One region of the Desulfovibrio inopinatus DSM 10711 genome, then DNA from elsewhere that is predicted to be linked to it. Evidence: predicted binding sites of a transcription regulator. Region 1 holds the regulator's gene; the other holds the start of a gene.
What was found. Region 1 encodes HrcA, which represses chaperone genes, less so after heat shock. Its sites were predicted from a motif close to TGTTAGCACTCNNNNNNNNNGAGTGCTAACA; they were not measured.
Positions count from the first base shown of each region.

Region 2: the regulator HrcA is predicted to act here: its motif matches at 2,296-2,326, upstream of groES (co-chaperone GroES).

Region 1 covers NZ_AUBP01000027.1:67,371-70,794, reverse strand. The annotation lists gene dnaK (molecular chaperone DnaK) at 1-274, opposite strand, end outside; gene grpE (nucleotide exchange factor GrpE) at 412-957, opposite strand; gene hrcA (heat-inducible transcriptional repressor HrcA) at 1,101-2,132, opposite strand; gene rfbD (dTDP-4-dehydrorhamnose reductase) at 2,387-3,247, opposite strand; gene rfbB (dTDP-glucose 4,6-dehydratase) at 3,244-3,424, opposite strand, start outside.
Region 2 covers NZ_AUBP01000001.1:127,089-130,512, forward strand. The annotation lists gene groL (chaperonin GroEL) at 214-1,860, opposite strand; gene groES (co-chaperone GroES) at 1,961-2,251, opposite strand; gene G451_RS0100580 (phosphate/phosphite/phosphonate ABC transporter substrate-binding protein) at 2,631-3,424, shown strand, end outside.

The DNA.
Region 1 (3,424 bases):
CAATCTTGTACGGGCAGTGATCCAGCCAACGGGAAACTTCGGGAGAATCAAATTTCCGGCCCATAAGACGTTTAATTGCGAAAACGGTCTTGTCCGGGTTCGTCACGGCCTGACGTTTGGCGATTTCACCGACAAGGCGTTCTTTGGTGAATCCCACCACCGAAGGGGTGGTACGGCCACCCTCGGGGTTGGAGACACATTTCGGGTCTTTCCCTTCCATAACATAAACGCACGAGTTGGTCGTACCGAGGTCGATACCGATAATTTTGCCCATATGTATTTATCCTCCTCAAAATCGAAAATGTATAATGGATGCCGCAGGCGCATGCCATCGCTCTGCGGGAATGCGCTCACACAAACCAGCATTTTAATTCCCCTTTCCGGATTGTAAAGGGGCACATCTGATTTTTTTTATGATGTTTTGTTGACCATCACCTTCGCAGCGCGCAGTAACCGGTCGTGCAAACGAAATCCTTTCTGCACGACTTCAGCCACACAATCCTGATCCAGGTCAGGACGCGCCATGAGTCCCAAAGCCTCGTGAAAGGCGGGGTCGAAGGCCTCACCAATTTCGCCGAATTCGGCAACACCATGCCCTTTGAGCGCATCCATCAATGCTTTGCGCGTCATCTCCACGCCCATGACGAAATCTTTACATGCTTCGTTGCCGCGACCATGGGTCAGCGCCAGATCAAGATTGTCGAGAGCGGGTAAAATGTCGCGCAACACTGTTTCTGCAGCATATTTGACAAACTCTTCCTTCTCCCGCGTCAAGCGACGCTTGAGGTTCTCAGCGTCCGCCATGGCACGCAACCTGCGTTCGCTTTCGACCTTGAGCTGTTCCCGCAACGTTTCAATCTCTTCCTCGGGAGACATGGAAATCTCCACCTGGTCTTCGGACTCGGGAACGTCCTTCGAAAGCTCTTCACGGACGGTTTCCTTGTCTGCATCTACCATGTATGGTTCTCCTTCACATAGGAAATAACGGATTTGTGGAATGCTCATTCCGACATATCCGTTTTTTTACGTTGTTGAAAGCCATTCTGCCCAAACGAATCATTCTTTCTGTCATGGACAAGGCGTCACAATTCTTTTTGAACTCAAAAGTGTTTTGTCAACAGTTGGGTTAACGTCCTTGCCGTGTAATGTACCATAGGAACCAAACGGCAATAGTCCATACGAACAGGACCAATGAGCCCAACAGTGCCTAATGGAGCCGATTCCGGCCCATACGGCGCGGCAATGATACCGAGTACACTGAATTCATCAAGATGACTTTCTTCACCAATGACAACAGCAGTCTTGTACTCTCGTACGGTCGTATCAAGAATCTGCAATAAAGTATTATGTTCTTCCAAAATACAGAGCAATTCTCGCATCGCTGTCGCGTCGGAGAATTCAGGCTGCGCGAGAATATTGGCTCGGCCCTCAACGTAGACTTCAGGCTCTTCGTCTTCCTCGAATGTCAAGAGCGCCAACGTCAATGCTTTGTGACACAGTCGGTCCAGTTCCCTTTTGGCTCCATTGAGCTCTGCGACAATGCGCCCTCGCGCTTCTGCCACCGTCATATTCTGGAAAAGATAATTCAAGTAGTTGCCGAACTTCACTAAGTCATTGGATGTAATATCCTTCTCGACGGCAATAACCTGTTTTTTAACGATGCCCCCTTGCAAAATGAGCATCACCACAATCAAGCCCGGCTTGATGAGTTCGAACTCAATTCGACGCCACCGAATATTCGTGTGGCGCGGCGCAATCACCATTCCAACCTGCAGTGACGTATCCGACAATACCCGTGATGCTTGGCGTAAAATATCGCCGATTTCCAGACCAGCCTTCCCAAGCGCAATCATGATACGCTCTTTCTCCAAATTGGAGAGCGGGCGTTGCTTCATGATCTCATCGAGATATAAACGAAAAGCACGTGCTGTCGGTACACGACCGGCCGACGTATGCGGTTGGGCCAAATAATCCTTATCTGTCAAATCCGCCATGATATTTCGTATACTGGCGGCTGACAGCTTGAGCGGACAGGTCTTGGCCACAGTACGCGACCCCACGGGCTGGGCATCGGCGATATATGTATCGACGATCGAATGTAAAACAATAAGTTCCCGCTCCGTCAGAGTCATGCTTCCACCTCTCTTAGCACTCTTCCTCTTTGAGTGCCAAAGGAGGTAACAACGGTTGTGCCCCCTGTCAACCCGGCTCAATTGTTGGACAAATAAATGAGCGCCCATAAGTCGATGAAAATTCATTAAAAGAAAATGATATCACTGGATCCACTCCCTCTTCGAAATATGCCGTCTGGTTGGTTCAACGCATAAAAAAAAGCATCCGACTGACCGGATGCTTTCTTTGCGTATTCTGTAATGTTGGAGAAGGGTTATGCGAGGAAACCGTAAACATACTCCCGCAAGGACTGTACCCAGGGTCTTGGGGTGAACCCGGTCACCTCGGTCAATTTTTGCGTGGAAAGGACGGAGTACGCTGGGCGTTTCGCTTTTTGTGGAAATTCATCTGACATAATTGGTTCAACACGACAGTTGACGCCGGCTGCCGCTACAGCCTCACTGGTGAGTTCACACCAACTCGCCTTGCCACCTCCAACTGTATGAAACAATCCACGAGCATTCGCTTTGATCAAAGCCAAGCTCATAGAGGAGAGATCAATGGTGGATGTCGGTGACCCCACCTGGTCATGCACGATACGCAAAACATCACGCTCCCTTGCATAACCAAGAATTTTTTCCACAAAGTTGATTTTTCCCGGTCCGAACAACCACGCGGTGCGCAAACATAAAAAATGCTCCATCCCCATATCGGCCAGGGCCAACTCCCCTTCGAGCTTGGTCTTTCCGTACACGGATTGCGGGTTAACAGGATCGGTCTCAACATAGGGTTCGGTCTTTGTTCCATCAAAAACAAAGTCCGTGCTGTAATGAACAAGGCAACTCCCGTGATCCAGACATATTTGACCAAGTAAACGAGGGAGTGTCTTATTGAGCTTTGCTGCTTCCACCGGTTCATCTTCGGCTTGGTCAACGGCTGTATAGGCTATCGTATTGAAAACATAGTCCGGCTTGAAATCATTCAAAAGTCGAGCGACAGCCGACTCGTCAAACACATCGAGGGTATCTCGCCCTGTAGGAACAACCTCGTACCCGGCCTCTGTAAGTGTTCGGGTCAACGGCATACCGAGCAAGCCGCGCTTGCCGCCAAGAACAACGACCCTCCCCGGAATCATGATCGTTCTCCGTACCAACGGTTCATGAACGAGCGATATGCACCGCTTTCTACTCCCTCAAGCCATGCACTATTTTGCTCATACCAGTCGATCGTTTCTTGAATACCTGCAGCAAAATTCAGACTCGGTGCAAAACCAAGTTCCTTGGCTGCAAGGTCAAAATTCATGGCATACCGT
Region 2 (3,424 bases), on a different contig from region 1:
ATATAAGTGGGGTGATGTCGCGTGTCAACGAAAAAAATGGATTTGTTGAAAATTATGAAGTTCATTGGCTGTTGTGCTGTATCGGGAGGAAGTAGGCCTTGAGTATGGGAGGGACCACAAGAAGAGAGAGGTTGGAGCGGATGAAAAGGAAATAAAAAGGCCGCACCCTTTCGGGCGCGGCCTTGAATTGGCAATCTGTGCGAATGGCTCGGCTTAGTACATGCCGCCCATTCCGCCCATACCACCCATGCCGCCGGGCATCGGGGGCATGTCTTTCTTGGGTTCGGGCTTTTCAGCAATGGCGCATTCCGTGGTCAGCAGCAAGGAAGCAACCGAGGAAGCGTTCTGGATGGCGATGCGGGTAACCTTTTTGGGGTCGATGACACCGGCCTTGATCAGGTCTTCGAATTCACCGTTGGCGGCGTTGAAGCCCATGCCTTCGGCAGTTTCTTTGACCTTGGAAACGATGATGGAGCCTTCGAAGCCAGCGTTAGCAGAAATCTGACGCAGGGGTTCTTCGATAGCGCGGCGAACGATTTCGATACCAGCGGTTTCGTCGTCGTCAGCAGGCTTCACAGCGTCGAGAGACTTGATGCTGCGAACGAGGGCAACACCGCCGCCGGGGACGATGCCTTCTTCAACGGCAGCGCGAGTGGCGTTCAGAGCGTCTTCAACGCGGGCTTTCTTTTCTTTCATTTCCGTTTCAGTTGCAGCGCCGACATTGATGACGGCAACGCCGCCAACGATCTTGGCCAAGCGTTCCTGCAGTTTTTCACGGTCGTAGCTGGAAGTGGTGTCGTCGATCTGAGCACGGATCTGGTTGACACGAGCTTTGATGTCTTCGTTTTTGCCAGCGCCGTCGACGATGGTGCAATTTTCCTTGTCGACGATGATGCGTTTGGCGCTACCAAGGTCGGCCAGGGTGGTGTTTTCCAGCTTGATACCCAGGTCTTCGGAAACAGCCTGACCACCGGTCAGCACGGCGATATCCTGGAGCATTGCTTTGCGGCGTTCGCCAAAGCCGGGGGCCTTGACGGCACAAACTTGCAGGGTGCCACGCAGTTTGTTGACAACGAGGGTAGCCAGAGCTTCGCCTTCGATGTCTTCAGCAATGATGAGCAGGGGCTTGCTCATTTTGGCGACCTGTTCCAGGACGGGCAGAAGATCTTTCATGTTGGAGATCTTCTTTTCATTGATCAGGATCAGGGGCTCGTCGAGTTCGCAAACCATCTTTTCGGGATCGGTCACGAAGTAGGGGGACAGGTAGCCGCGGTCGAACTGCATGCCTTCGACGACGTCCAGGGTGGTTTCGAGGCCTTTGGCTTCTTCAACCGTGATAACGCCTTCTTTGCCGACCTTGTTCATGGCTTCGGCAATGATGTTGCCGATGGTGGCATCGGAGTTGGCGGAAATGGTACCGACCTGAGCGATTTCTTTCTGATCGCGGGTGGGTTTGGCCAGGCTTTCGAGTTCAGCGACGATGGCTTCAACAGCCTTGTCGATGCCGCGCTTGATGGCCATGGGGTTACGACCGGCAGCAACGAGTTTGACACCTTCGGTGAAAATGGCCTGAGCCAGGATGGTGGCAGTGGTGGTGCCGTCACCAGCGACATCGGAGGTCTTGCTGGCGACTTCTTTAACCATCTGGGCACCCATGTTTTCGAACTTATCGTCGAGTTCGACTTCCTTGGCAACGGTGACACCGTCCTTGGTGATGATCGGAGAACCGAAGGATTTTTCGATCACGACATTGCGGCCTTTGGGGCCGAGGGTGACTTTGACGGCGTTAGCGAGTTTGTCAACACCGAGTTTCAGTTTTTCACGAGCTTTAGCGTCAAACAGAATTTCTTTCGCAGCCATGTGCGTTTCTCCTTAAAAATAATAACGTGTTGCCCCACGAAGGGGAAACCGGAATGAATTCTTCGCGAGGAAGACCCCAAAAAAGCGATGAAGCTGAAAATTATTCTTCGATGACGGCGAGGATGTCATCTTCGCGCATCATGAGGTGGTCGACGCCTTCGACTTTCACTTCGGTGCCGGCGTACTTGTTGAAGAGTACGATGTCGCCCTTTTCAACAGACATTTTGGCTTTCTTGCCGTCGTCGCCGGTTTTACCGGGGCCAACAGCCACAACTTCACCTTTCATGGGTTTTTCTTTGGCCGTGTCGGGGATGATGATGCCACCGGCGGTAACGACTTCTTCTTCGAGTCGTTTCACCAAAACGCGATCGTGCAAAGGTTTAAGCTTCATGAGGTAACCTCCATCATTATGTTGGTTTATTATCGTTTTTGGCCTGCTAGCACTCACCGACGGGGAGTGCTAACGACGGCGGAAGTATATATAAACGGCTTTTTTCAAAATGCAAGTATTTTATGTTCATGAAGAGAAGAGGAAATTGGTCTTTTTTTCCTGTTAATTCTAAAAAAATCATTTAATCTTAAGAAATCGAAAAAAATTTAAAAAATTCTTAAATTTTCGCGAAAAATTGATGTGATGTAAAAAAAACTTTTCAAAGTACACAGAAAAATAGTGGAATTTGTTCTCCAACCAAGACAGTGAGACAGCAATCGGATACGATAAAAAGAAGAGTATACTGTGCCGTGCACTCGCAACCGCAGGGAGGCCGGAAATGAAAGGAGGATTTCGGCGGGGTATCCTTTGGGGAATGATCGTTGTCCTGCTGCTGGCTCTTGGAGCCTGCGAACGAGAGGAGGCGACTGTTGTCGTTGATCTCAGTAAGCGTGAACGTCTTGAAGCCCCGGTTCGCCCTTTTGATCTCACCTATGCCTATTTACCGCAGTACACGCACGAAGTTTCGTTTCAGCGGCATCATGATTTGGTCGTGTATCTTCAAAAACAAACAGGATTGCGGGTTCGTCAGGTATATCCGGATACTTTCGACGATCACATGACCATGGTACATAAAGGGCGCATTGATATCTCATTTGTGAATCCCTTTGTGTATGTCAAAATGGCCGATGCTGGGGATGCGCGGGCGTTTGCCCGGATCGAGGAGCCGGAAATCACTATTGGTTCCACAAAAGACGGTGTTGCATGGTGGCAGTTACCGGGGCGCGCCCATTTCAGGGGACAGGTTATTGTTCGGGGCAATGACAGTCGATTTGCGCGCCTTGAAGATTGCCGAGGAAAACGCTGGATTGCTGTGGACCATTCCTCTGCCGGGGGCTATCTTTATCCGCTTGGACTCTTCTATGAACATGGCATCACCGCCGCTGATTTTGCCGAAATTGCCTTCTCTCCCGGACCGGGAGGAAAGCAGGAAAAGGTCGTCATGGCCGTGCTGGCCGGGCGGTACGATCTCGGCTCTATTCGTGAAGGAACGTTGGACGTCATGAAAGGCATTATTGCAGACGGTGCTGTTCGTGTTCTGGCCCATACGAAATGGTATCCGGGATGGGTCTA